One region of the Lentilactobacillus terminaliae genome, then DNA from elsewhere that is predicted to be linked to it. Evidence: predicted binding sites of a transcription regulator. Region 1 holds the regulator's gene; the other holds the start of a gene.

Region 1 (6,700 bases):
TTTTCAACTAAGTCAGCAGTTAATTCATTGAACTTAGCTCTTGTTAAAGTTGTTTGTAAATGAAGAGGTCCATTAGCACCTGCAGAAATAAATGGAAGACTAATTTCTGATTCGGTAACACCAGAAAGATCCTTCTTAGCTTTTTCAGCAGCATCCTTCAAACGTTGAAGTGCCATCTTATCGTTAGCTAAATCAACACCGTTGGCTGCCTTGAAGTCAGCAACTAACCAGTCGATGATACGTTGATCAAAGTCATCACCACCAAGATGAGTGTCACCATTGGTTGAAAGTACTTGGAAGACACCATCGCCTAATTCAAGTACAGAAACATCAAAAGTACCACCACCCAAGTCATAAACAAGAACTTTTTCATCCTTGTCTTGCTTGTCCAAACCGTATGCAAGTGATGCAGCAGTAGGTTCGTTGATAATTCTTTCAACTTCTAGTCCGGCAATCTTACCGGCATCCTTAGTTGCTTGTCTTTGTGCATCATTAAAGTAAGCAGGAACGGTAATAACAGCCTTTTCAACTGTATCACCAAGGTAATCTTCAGCAAATCCTTTGATGTATTGTAGAATCATTGCAGAAATTTGTTGAGGAGTGTACTTCTTACCATCAATATCTACAGTGTAGTTTTCTTCACCCATGTGACTCTTGATTGAAACAACAGTGTTAGGGTTAGTGATTTCTTGTCGCTTGGCAACTTCACCAACTTGTGGTTGACCATCTTTAAACGCAACAACGGAAGGAGTTGTACGAGCACCTTCTGGATTAGGAATAATCTTTGGTTCGCTACCTTCTAGAACAGCTACGGCTGAGTTAGTAGTTCCTAAATCAATACCAATAATTTTATTACTTGCCATTTTATCGAATCCTCTTTTTTAAATTATTTTGCTACGACAACCATTGCGGGACGTAATACCCGGTCTTTTAATCTATATCCTTCTTGTAGGACCTGAACGACCGTATCCGCTTTATGATCATCACCAGCATCAACTGTTTGAATCGCTTGATGATACTTGGGATCAAAATCTGCTCCCTCGGCATCGATCTTTTCGACTCCGTTATCAAGTAGGGCTTTGTCAAGATGATCAGATACCATCTGAACACCCTGCTTTAATTGCTGACCACTTTCGTCTGAAACTTCAACACTTAATGCACGTTGCAAGTTATCGACAATAGGTAAAATATCATGAGCCAGTTGTTGACCATCATACTTAATCATATCAGCTTGTTCTTTTTTAGCGCGATTTTGAATATTTTTGATTTCAGCTTCTGCACGTAAATATTTATTTTCCATTTCATCTAATTGAGCCTTTAATTTCTCAATTTGATCAGTCTCCGGAGAACTCTCTGGTTCAGAAGTTTGATTATCAGTTGACTGATTGGAATCTTCATTTACAGCATCGTTGTTTTCAACTGGTTCATCAGCTGAATCATGCTTTTCTTCTGACAAAAAATCGCCTCCTTTGAATTATTCATGATCTTCATCATCATAGTAACCAAGAATTTTGCGGGTCATTTCTTCCCTGAGGGCACCCACAATCCCGATTACTTTGGCGTATGGCATTCTGGTAGGGCCAATTACGGCAATTACCCCGCGACCATATTCTTTCAGATCATACGTTCCAGTAATTAAACTATAGTTTCTCAACAAATCATTTCGCAATTCGTTGCCAATCCTAACTTCAACATCGCTAGATTCAGGATGAACTAATTGAGCGACCCCGTCTCCTGTATCTAAGAGATTATATAAAGGTTTCAAATAGTCAATGTCCTGACGGTCAGCAAATCTAAGCAGATTCAATCGACCACCTATGTGCACGCGATCTTTACCAACTTCATTGAGCATATCATCAAAGATATTCAAGAAGCCCTCTGGCGTTTGAACGTACTTAGCAATTAAAGCAGGAATCTCAAACTGAAGCTTGTTGACCACCTCGTTCAGTGGTTTGCCAACTAACTCCTTGTTAATAATATTAACAATCGTTTGCAATTGCTCTGGGGTAACGTCGTGCAACCTAACTACTTTATCCACCACGTGACCATTATCGATAACGATGATCGCCATTACTTGGCGGTCATCCAACCGAACCAGTCTGAATCCAGATAGCTTAATTGTCCTGTCTTGTTCAGGATTAAAGGAAACTGCCATGTAGCTAGTTAAATCTGATAATACCTTAGCAGACTCTTGGATTATCTCATCAATTCGGTTAAAGTCCCCATTAAATGAGCTCTTAATGAAATCTTCAGAGCTATCATCTAGTGGATCAGGTTGAACTAAATTATCAACATAGTAGCGATACCCTTCCATTGAAGGGATTCGACCAGAAGAAAAGTGGGTTTTAGTAATCAAACCTTTTTCCTCTAAAGTCGCCATTTCATTTCGGATGGTTGCGGAACTAACACTTGTCGGAAATTCATCAGACAGGAGTTTAGACCCCACAGGCATCCCATTCTTCGTGTAATCACGAATAATAATTTGCAAAATTTCTTTTTGCCTATCAGTTAACAATTTGAAATCACCTCTTTTTAGCACTCATAACCATCGAGTGCTAAGGCACATATATAATCTATCAAACCCACTACTATTAGTCAAGACATCTAGCGAATTTTTTAGCAAACAATTCTAATGAGTGCTAATTATTTCTGGATGACGCTTTAAATAGTCACGAGTGTATAACTCATCTTCATATAACTGTTTAGTCAATTGTTCTGTGGTTGCGAATTTTACTTCACCACGAATATAATCTAGCCAATCAACAGTGATTGTTTCTCCATAAATATTTTGATTAAAATCCAAAATATTTATTTCAATGGTCATTGGTAATTTATCTGAGAAAGTAACGTTGTGTCCTACCGATGCCATCGCAATATGTTGTTGATCACCAACTTGTACTCGAACAACATAAATTCCCACGTTTGGTAACCACTGCAGTTCAGAATGCTCAACATTAGCCGTCGGATAACCTAATAGCCTACCCACTTCTCGACCATGAACCACATATCCCTGAGATCTAAACGGACGACCTAGTAAATGAGTGGTCAAATTAACGTCGCAATCATCTAAGGCTTTACGAATTCTAGTTGAACTAACTTTCTCACCCTCAAATTCAATTGGATCAGCAGTAACAACATTGAATTTACCATCGCTGTAATCAGGAAGGTGTTTCATATCAGCTGTGTCTGTTCCGCCATACGTGTGGTCAAATCCGGCGACAACTGTAATTGCATTAAACCGCTTAATAAAATTATCAACGAATTCTTGTTCAGATTGAGCTTGAAAAGCATAAGTGTAATTGGTGTAGTAAACCCGATCAACACCCAAAGATTCAAAAATTCTCATCTTTTCTTCGTACATAGTTAAGTACCGCTTTTCGTGATCATTCAATTGTTTGTAAACAATCGCTGGGTGATGATCATACGTTAAAACGGCGAGTTTGGCACCTGATTTTTCAGCAATCTGTTTAGCTTTATTGATTACATCTTGATGACCCAAATGAACACCATCAAAGAATCCCATTGCTAATACGATTTTTTCTTTACTGCCAACATTATCAGCTAGAGGATAATGTAACTTAACAATTTCCAATTTCTTTCACCTTCAATTAATTTAAGAACATTTTATAAGGGCGATACTGCCTTTTGTTTTCATCAAATTGATAGAGCGCCTTCACTTGATTCTGATATTTTAGCTTAACTACCTGAGCGCTTGAATTCACTTCATCAATATCTAAGAACACGCCGTTAGAAACAAGCTGAAAAAGCTTATCAGACAAATCAACACTTGGGTATTGTGAAAGTGAATCATCAAGAGAAACTAAGTATTGGTCGATTTCTCCCGCTTCCATGGCCTCGGCCACTTCTGATAATTTCACACACTGGTCGATTGTGAAACCAGCACTCTTAATTCTTGTCAGTGAAGACATAACTGCTGGTAATCCAAGAGATTTACCAAAATCAACAGCAAGAGTTCTGACATACGTTCCCTTAGAACATCCTACTTCAAAGTAAATGGTTTGCTGCCTTTGTTCTTCATCGTAGACAGATGGAGAAGTTTGCTTGAAGTAATCAATGTGAATCGTTCGTGCTGGACGTTCAATTTCAATTCCTTCACGAGCATATTCGTACAATTTACGGCCGTTGATTTTGACAGCTGAGAACATCGGTGGAATCTGTTCGATATCACCAACCATATTTTCTAATGCTTCATCGATTTGTTGATCTGTAAATGGACTATCAACAGGTTTTGAATCAATAATATTCCCATCTAAATCCTCAGTATCATATGCAACACCCAAAGTAATCGATCCACGGTACGCTTTACCAGACTGCATCAACAATTCTGAGATTTTGGTTGCTGGACCGACACAAATCGGCAAAACACCATCCACGTTTGGATCCAGAGTACCTGTATGGCCAATTTTCTTGGTATGCAAAATTTTTCTCAGTTGACTAATACAGTCAAAACTAGTCATATTTTTTTCTTTAAAAAGTGGTAATACACCATTCATCGATGACTCTCCTGTAAGGTTTTAATCCAATAAATTATAGCACACGCTATCTTATTGATATGTATCAAAAAGAGATTTGACCATTAAATCTGCCAAATCTCCAAATTGTTATTGTTTTGAATTAAGTTCATTGATCAAACGATCAATTTTATCACCATATCGAACAGAATCATCTTGTTCGAATGTAATTTCAGGTGTTTTAAAAATACTCAAACGAGCACCTAATTCTTTTCGGATAAGGCCAGTAGCCTTTTCCATACCAGTTTGTGTCTTCTCTTTATCAGAAGCTTTGTCTGATAAGATGCTGTAATAGATTTTTGCTTGTTGCAAATCTCCAGTTACATCAACTCCGGTAATCGTCACTCCTTGAACACGAGGATCTCGTACTCGCTTCAATAAAATATCAGTGACTTCTTTTTGGATTTCTTGTTCAAGTCGACCAACTCTGTATTGAGCCATGAATAATTCCTCCTTATTCTACAGGAACTTCTTTCATTTCGTAGGCTTCTACGACGTCGCCCACCTTGATGTCATTGTAATCTTGGATAGTAAGCCCAAGTTCGAATCCTTGCTTAACTTCTTTAACATCGTCCTTGAAACGCTTCAAACTGTTCAACTCGCCGTCATAAATAACAACACTATCACGGATAAGGCGAACTTTACTATCACGTTTGATGACGCCGTCAACAACCATTCCACCCGCAATTGTACCAACTTTAGAAGCTTTATAAGTTTCACGAACTTCTACCGAACCAGTAATTTCTTCTTTGTATGTTGGTTCCAACATACCCTTCATAGCTGATTCCACTTCGTCAATTGCGTTATAGATAACTTGGTGAAGACGAATATCAACATTGTCACTATCAGCTTGAGCCTTAGCTTGTGGTGTAGGACGAACATTAAATCCAATAACGATAGCGTTACTTGCTTCAGCCAATGCAATGTCACTTTCGTTGATTGCACCTACTGCGGCATGAATAATATTGACCTTTACGCCAGAAACATCAATCTTTTGCAAACTATTAGCCAATGCTTCAACAGAACCTTGAACATCTGCCTTGATCAAGACATCAACTTGTTTCATTTCACCCTCTTTAAGAGAATCAAACAAGTTATCCAAGGTAACGTGAGTCGTCTTACGACGTTCTTCAACTTGAGCTTCTTTAGCTCTAGCTTCACCAGCAGCTCTGGCAGTCTTTTCATCATCAAAGACAACGAAACGATCACCGGCTTCTGGAACATCATTCATACCGGTAATCTCAACTGGCATAGATGGTGTAACCTTCTTTAAATCACGACCACGTTCGTTGTTCATAGTTCTAACTCGTCCGAAGGTGTTACCAACAACGATTGGATCACCAACGTGTAAAGTTCCAGCTTGAACTAACAATGTGGCAACTGAACCACGACCCTGATCAAGTCGAGCTTCAATTACTGAACCAACGGCTGGTTGATCTGGGTTAGCTTTGAGTTCCAACATATCTGCTTGTAATACGATCATATCAAGCAATTCATCAATGTTTTTACCGAATTTAGCTGAAATGTTAACAAAGATGGTATCGCCACCCCAGTCTTCAGGAATCAATCCATATTCAGCTAATTGTTCGATAACGTGGTTTGGATTAGCATCTGGCTTATCAATTTTGTTAACAGCCACGATGATTGGAGTTCCAGCGGCTTTCGCATGGTTGATAGCTTCAATTGTTTGAGGCATAACACCATCATCAGCAGCAACTACCAACACAGTAATGTCAGTAATGTTTGCTCCACGAGCACGCATTTCAGTAAAGGCAGCATGTCCTGGAGTATCCAAGAACGTAATCACATTCTCACCATGTCTAACTTGATAGGCACCAATGGCTTGAGTAATTCCACCGGCTTCACCAGCAGTGATATGTGAATGTCTTAAATGATCTAGCAATGTAGTCTTACCGTGATCAACGTGTCCCATGATAGTAACAACTGGAGGACGGTTCTCTAAATGATCATCATTAGTCATTTCGCTTTCAAAAATCTTATCGATATCTGAAACGTCTTCTTGAACCTTTTCTTCAGCGCTAATACCATAATCAGCAGCCAAAATTTCAATTGTATCTTTATCAAGTGATTGGTTTTGGTTAACCATAACACCTAACATGAATAACTTCTTAACGATTTCGGCTGGCTCTCTATGCAATGCCTTACCT
Region 2 (6,700 bases), 380 kb from region 1:
AAACAAATTTGAAATTATTGGTGAGACCAGGGATGATGCTGCGGGTGAAGCTTACGATAAAATCGGTCGAGTTTTGTCAATCAATTATCCAGCTGGCAAGGAAGTTGACGAATTAGCTCATCAAGGTGAAGACACATTTAAGTTCCCAAGAGCTATGGATAATGAAGATAATTTTGATTTTAGCTTTAGTGGTTTAAAGAGTGCTTTCATCAACACTGTTCACCATGCGGATCAAATTAACGAAACATTAAACCGTTGTGATTTGGCAACTAGTTTTCAACAAGCTGTCGTCGATGTATTAGCTGATAAGACTAATCGTGCGTTAAAACAGTTCCCAGTTAAGCAACTTATTCTTGCTGGTGGAGTGGCTGCAAATAAAGGGCTTCGTGAACGATTAACTGATGAGCTAACTAATTTTCCTAACACTGATTTAGTATTAGTTCCGTTATCTCTTTGTGGAGACAATGCTGCTATGATTGGAGCTGCTGGAGAAATGTTATATCGGCATGGAGTTCGCGCCGATGCAACTTTAAACGCTGATCCATCTTTAGAATTTGATTTAATCAATGATTAAAATTAAAAAAGCCATGACATTTTAAATGTCATGGCTTTTTGTTTACTATAAGTCTTCTAATTCCATACTTTTACTTTCCCAAAGTTCCTCTGTGTTTTCAATTTGTTCATTGATATTGTTGAGCTGATTTTGCAAATCAGCCGATTTTTGAACATCGTTGAAATTTTCTGGCAGGGTCATTTGAGATTCGACGTCATCTTTTTGAATTGTCAAAGTATCTAATTGTTCTTCTAATGCGGCAACTTCTCGAGTCAGCTTACGAACTTGTTTTTGGGCCTCTTTGTTGTTTTGATAATATTGTTTATCAGAGCTGACGGCTTGAGGAGCAGATTGAGTAGGTGCATTTTGTGATTCTTCTCGCTCCTTGTAAGCCAATTGTTCAGCTTTTTTATCAACATAATAGTCGTAATTACCAAGGTAAGCATTACTACCAGTGGCAGATATTTCGACTGTTGCAGTAGCCAACTGGTTAATAAAGTATCTATCATGTGAAACGAATAAGATGGTGCCTTCAAAGTCTCTCAAGGCACGTTCAAGCACTTCTCGGCTGTCAATGTCCAAGTGATTAGTTGGTTCATCGAGAATTAAGAAGTTATTGTGTTGCATAGCTAATTTAGTTAATAGTAACCGAGCTTTTTCACCACCAGATAAGTCCGCGACTAACTTGTCGACGTCATCACCTGAAAAGAGAAAACTACCTAGGATACCGCGGATATCACTTTCGTTAACAGTTGGATGATCGTCCCATAATTCATTGAGAACCTTTTTATTTTTGTGCAGACTTTGCTGTTCCTGATCATAATATCCAGTATCAACGCCGGTTCCAAAACTAATCGTTCCTTTGATTAAAGGAATTTTTCCTAAGATACTTTTAAGTAGAGTGGACTTACCAACGCCGTTAGGACCAACTATGGCAATTGCCTGGTGTCTTTTGACTTCTAAGTTAACCGGTTCGCTTAATATATGGTCATATCCGATAGCGGCGTCTGATACCTTCAAAACATTCTCACCACTTTTTTTATTAGTGGTAAATAAAAAGCGGGCTACTTTTGTGTAATCTACTGGTTTTTCGATCACATCCATTTTTTCTAGCTGTTTTCTGCGGGCCTGAGCTTGTTTAGTAGTTGAAGCTCGCACGATGTTTTTGTCAACGAATTCTTGAAGCTTGGCAATTTTAGCTTGTTGCTTCTCATATTCGCGCATCCTGGTCGTATTGCGCAGTTCTTTTTGATTTATGAAATCAGTGTAATTACCTTGATAATGAGTAAGGGTTTTATGCGCCATTTCATAAACTTCATTAACGATTTGGTCGAGAAAATATCTATCATGAGAAATAATCAGCAATGATCCAGCATAATTTTTGATGTAGCCTTCCAACCAAGTGATAGTTTCAACATCCAAATGGTTTGTAGGTTCATCTAAAATCAGTAGGTCAGGTTTCTCTAACAATAGTTTTGCAAGTGCCAGTTGAGTTTTTTGACCTCCTGATAATTCGTTGATGGGGTGGTCGTAGTCTGCTTCACCAAAGCCGAACCCGTGGAGAACACCTCGAATTTCGGCTTCGTACACGTAACCACCGTTTGATTCGAAGTCAGCTCTCAAATTGTCATAGGTTTTTGATATCTCAGCAAACTCTTCTTCACTCATTGTTGAGTTGTCTTGACTTATTTGCACTTCTAATTTGTGAATTTTGCTTTCGGTTTCTTTTAAAGAATCAAAAACAGATTCCATTTCATCATAAATTGTTTTATTTGAATCTAATCCAGTATCTTGAGCTAGATAACCGATAGTTAAGTTTTTCTTCTCAGAGATTTGGCCTTCGTCTGCGGCCATTTCTCCCATAATAATTTTTACTAACGTTGACTTGCCGGCACCATTTTGGCCAACAAGGGCAATTCGACTTTTTTCCTGGATATTTAAGTTAACTCCGGAAAAAATATTCTCGCCATTAAAACGTTTTGCAATGTCTTGGACCTGCAAAATAATCATGCGGCATCCACCTTTCTGAGTACTAATATTCTAACACATATCAAGATTTTCGGAAAAAGTGCAATTAATATTTGAATTTATTTTCACAAGCGGTAATACTATGGTAGAATAATTAAAGAAGTGAGTTTCACAAAGTTTTTTAACAATCAATAGATGTAAGGAGGAGTTATTCGTGACGGCTGAAAGCATTCCCAAGGCAACCGCTAAGCGATTACCAATATATTACCGTTATTTAAATATTCTCCATGATACAGGAAAAGAAAGAATTTCTTCAACGGAACTTGCTGACGCTGTTCAGGTTGACTCAGCAACTATTCGACGTGATTTTTCTTATTTTGGAGCATTAGGTAAACGGGGCTATGGCTATGATGTTGATAGCTTACTTAGCTTTTTTAAACAAATTCTAAATCAAGAACATCTGACTAATGTTGGATTAGTTGGGGTTGGTAATTTAGGCCATGCCTTATTGAACTTTAATTTTCACAAGGATGGTAATGTTAGAATTTCCGCAGCTTTTGATTCAAAGGATGATATCGTAAATACCATCCAAGATGGGGTTCCAGTTTACCCAGTTAGTGATTTAGCTGATCAATTGCAAGAACAACAAATTCAGGTGATTATTTTAACCGTACCATCTGATTACGCACAAGGGGTTGCTGATCAAGCAGTAGCCGGAGGAGTTCGCGGGATTCTTAATTTCACACCAATTAGAATTTCAGTTCCAGACCAAGTGCTTGTTCAAAATGTCGATTTAACTAATGAATTACAAACATTAATTTACTTCATTGAAAACTTCAGCAAATAATTTTTAGCCCGAGCGAATTTACCGCTGGGGCTTTTTTTGTATTCATTTATGAAGATTTTTTGGTGTTGAGGGTTGCATTTTAGAGCGGATAATAATATTATTAATGTCAGTGATTAGCACTTCTGACAAAGGAGTGCTAACGTTGCTAAAAATAACTATTTATGGAGGGACTAACGTGTTAAAACCATTAGGAGATCGCGTTATCATTGAAACGCAAGAAGAAGAAGAAAAAACAGTTGGTGGAATTGTGTTAGCAAGTAACGCAAAAGAAAAGCCTCAAACTGGTAAGGTTGTTGCTGTTGGCTCTGGTCGAGTTTTGGACAACGGTAATACTGTTGCCCCAATCGTTAAAGCTGGGGACGAAGTAATGTTCGATAAATATGCAGGTACTGAGGTTGAAGACGGCGACAACTCCTATTTAGTTTTACATGAAAAAGATATTGTTGCTATCGTTGAATAGTTCCGTAAAAAATTAAAAAAATATTTCATGAGGTGAATTTAAGATATGGCAAAAGAAATTAAGTTCTCTGAAGATGCTAGAACAAAGATGCTTGCCGGTGTCGACAAGTTAGCAAATACTGTAAAGACTACTATTGGTCCTAAGGGACGCAACGTTGTTTTGGAACAAACTGCTGGTAACCCAACAATTACTAATGATGGTGTAACTATCGCTAAGTCAATTGAATTACCAGATCATTTCGAAAACATGGGTGCAAAGTTAGTTTCTGAAGTTGCTTCAAAGACTAATGATATCGCTGGTGATGGTACAACCACTGCCACTGTTTTGACTCAAGCAATCGTTAATGAAGGTATGAAGAACGTTACTGCCGGTGCTAATCCAGTTGGTATCCGTCGCGGAATTGAAAAGGCTACTAAAGCCGCTGTTGAAGCACTTCACAACATGTCACATGATGTTGAAACTAAAGATGATATTGCACAAATCGCATCAATCTCTTCAGCTGACGCAGAAGTTGGTAAGTTAATTGCCGACGCTATGGAAAAAGTTGGTAACGATGGTGTTATTACTATTGAAGAGTCACGTGGTGTTGATACTAGCCTTGATGTTGTTGAAGGTATGCAATTCGACCGTGGTTACTTATCACAATACATGGTTACTGATAACGAAAAGATGGAAGCAGATTTAGATAATCCATACGTTTTAGTTACTGATAAAAAGGTTACTAACATTCAAGATATTCTTCCATTGCTTCAATCAATCGTTGAACAAGGCCGTTCACTTCTTATCATCGCTGATGATATTGGTGGTGAAGCTCTTCCTACATTAGTTCTTAACAAGATGAGAGGAACATTCAACGTTGTTGCTGTTAAGGCACCTGGTTTTGGTGATCGTCGTAAGGATCAACTACAAGATATCGCTATTTTGACTGGAGCTACAGTTATTACTGATGATCTTGGTTTGAACCTTAAGGACACTACTATTGATCAACTTGGTCAAGCTGGTAAGATCAATGTAACTAAGGACTCAACTATGATTGTTGAAGGTTCAGGCGCTAAGGATCAAATCAACGCTCGAATCGAAGAAATCAAGAACCAAATTGAAACTACTACATCTGACTTTGACCGTGATAAGTTAAAGGAACGTCTTGCTAAGTTATCTGGTGGGGTTGCCGTTGTTCGTGTCGGTGCTGCTACTGAAACTGAATTAAAAGAACGCAAGTACAGAATCGAAGATGCTCTTAATGCAACTCGTGCCGCTGTTGAAGAAGGATTCGTTCCTGGTGGTGGTACTGCATTGATCAACGTTATGGAAAGTATCAATAACGTTGAAGCTTCAGGAGACGAAGCAACTGGTGTTAAGATCGTTCGTCGTGCACTTGAAGAACCTGTTCGTCAAATTGCTGAAAATGCCGGAATCGAAGGCTCAGTAATTGTTGAAAAACTTAAGAATGAAAAACAAGGAATTGGATACAATGCCGCAGAAGATAAGTTCGAAGATATGATTGCTGCCGGAATTGTTGACCCAACCAAAGTTACTCGTTCAGCTCTTCAAAACGCTGCATCTGTTTCAGCATTGTTATTAACTACTGAAGCAGTTGTTGCTGATGAACCAAGTGACGATGCACCACAAGCACCAATGCCAGCCCCAGGAATGGGAATGTAATTTAATATTTACAATAAATTATGGGCGCTCATATATTGAGCGCCTTTTTTATGTTATTGTAGATGTCAGAAGAAGCGATAGGGCTTGTTTTTATAATCAATTTGGACTATTATTTGTTAGTTCATAATTAGTGTAGTGCAATTATTAATTTTAAAGGAGTTAACTCATTATGTGGCGATATATAAAACGGCTTCTAATTGGGAAACCGTTAAAAACTGCCGATGAAGGTGGTCAATCGTTAACAAAATTCAAGGCTTTGGCCTTATTGTCATCTGATGCGTTATCATCAGTTGCATATGGTACCGAGCAAATTACAACTGTGTTAATTACACTATCTGCAGCGGCCATGATGTATCAAATTTGGGTTGCTGCGTTGGTTTTAGTACTGTTAGCTGCAATAACACTGTCGTATCAACAAATTATTCACGCTTACCCATCTGGTGGGGGTGCATATGTTGTTGCCAGTACCAACTGGGGCAAGTCAGCAGGATTAGTAGCCGGAGGATCACTGTTAGTTGACTATATGTTAACTGTGGCGGTTTCAACCACCTCTGCTACTGAAGCTATTACTTCAGCGATTCCATCTTTGTATCAGCATCGAGTTTTGATCTCGTGTATGATCGTGGTTGGTATTATGCTTTTGAACTTACGAGGAATGCGGGAGTCGGCTTCATTCCTGACTTTACCAGTTTACTTGTTTATTTTGATAATTTTAGGAATGATTATTTACGGAATTTTCCAAATTACCACGGGTCATATTGAATATCACGCAGCGGCTAACGTTGGTTCGCCAGTTGCTGGTATGACCTTAATTCTGTTCTTTAGGGCGTTTTCTAGTGGTTCTTCGTCACTTACTGGGGTTGAAGCCATCAGTAATGCGGTGCCAAACTTCAAACAGCCTAAGAGTAAGAATGCTTCTGGAACATTGGCTATTATGGCCACGATTTTGGCGGTATTCTTTGGTGGAATCACATTCCTAAGTTTCTACATGGGAATTGCACCTAACGCTCATGTCACTGTTCTTTCACAAATTGGTGAGGGCGTACTTGGACATGGACTTCTATACTACCTATTGCAACTTTCAACAGCCATGATTTTGGCAGTGGCTGCTAATACCGGTTTCTCAGCATTTCCAATTTTGGCCTACAACCTGGCCAAAGATAAGTATCTTCCTCATGCATACCTAGATAAGGGTGATCGACTTGGTTAC

What was found. Region 1 encodes HrcA, which represses chaperone genes, less so after heat shock. Its sites were predicted from a motif close to TTAGCACTCNNNNNNNNNGAGTGCTAA; they were not measured.
Region 2: groES (co-chaperone GroES) is a predicted target of HrcA. The motif match lies at 3,482-3,508, and genes of this name have one in related genera.

What each region holds. Positions count from the first base shown of each region.
Region 1 is NZ_CP168151.1:1,154,293-1,160,992, forward strand. It holds gene dnaK (molecular chaperone DnaK) at 1-863, opposite strand, end outside; gene grpE (nucleotide exchange factor GrpE) at 887-1,456, opposite strand; gene hrcA (heat-inducible transcriptional repressor HrcA) at 1,475-2,515, opposite strand; gene ribF (riboflavin biosynthesis protein RibF) at 2,630-3,592, opposite strand; gene truB (tRNA pseudouridine(55) synthase TruB) at 3,609-4,514, opposite strand; gene rbfA (30S ribosome-binding factor RbfA) at 4,623-4,973, opposite strand; gene infB (translation initiation factor IF-2) at 4,987-6,700, opposite strand, start outside.
Region 2 is NZ_CP168151.1:772,219-778,918, forward strand. It holds gene tsaD (tRNA (adenosine(37)-N6)-threonylcarbamoyltransferase complex transferase subunit TsaD) at 1-574, shown strand, start outside; gene abc-f (ribosomal protection-like ABC-F family protein) at 620-2,563, opposite strand; gene O0236_RS03880 (redox-sensing transcriptional repressor Rex) at 2,736-3,368, shown strand; gene groES (co-chaperone GroES) at 3,544-3,828, shown strand; gene groL (chaperonin GroEL) at 3,874-5,490, shown strand; gene O0236_RS03895 (APC family permease) at 5,660-6,700, shown strand, end outside.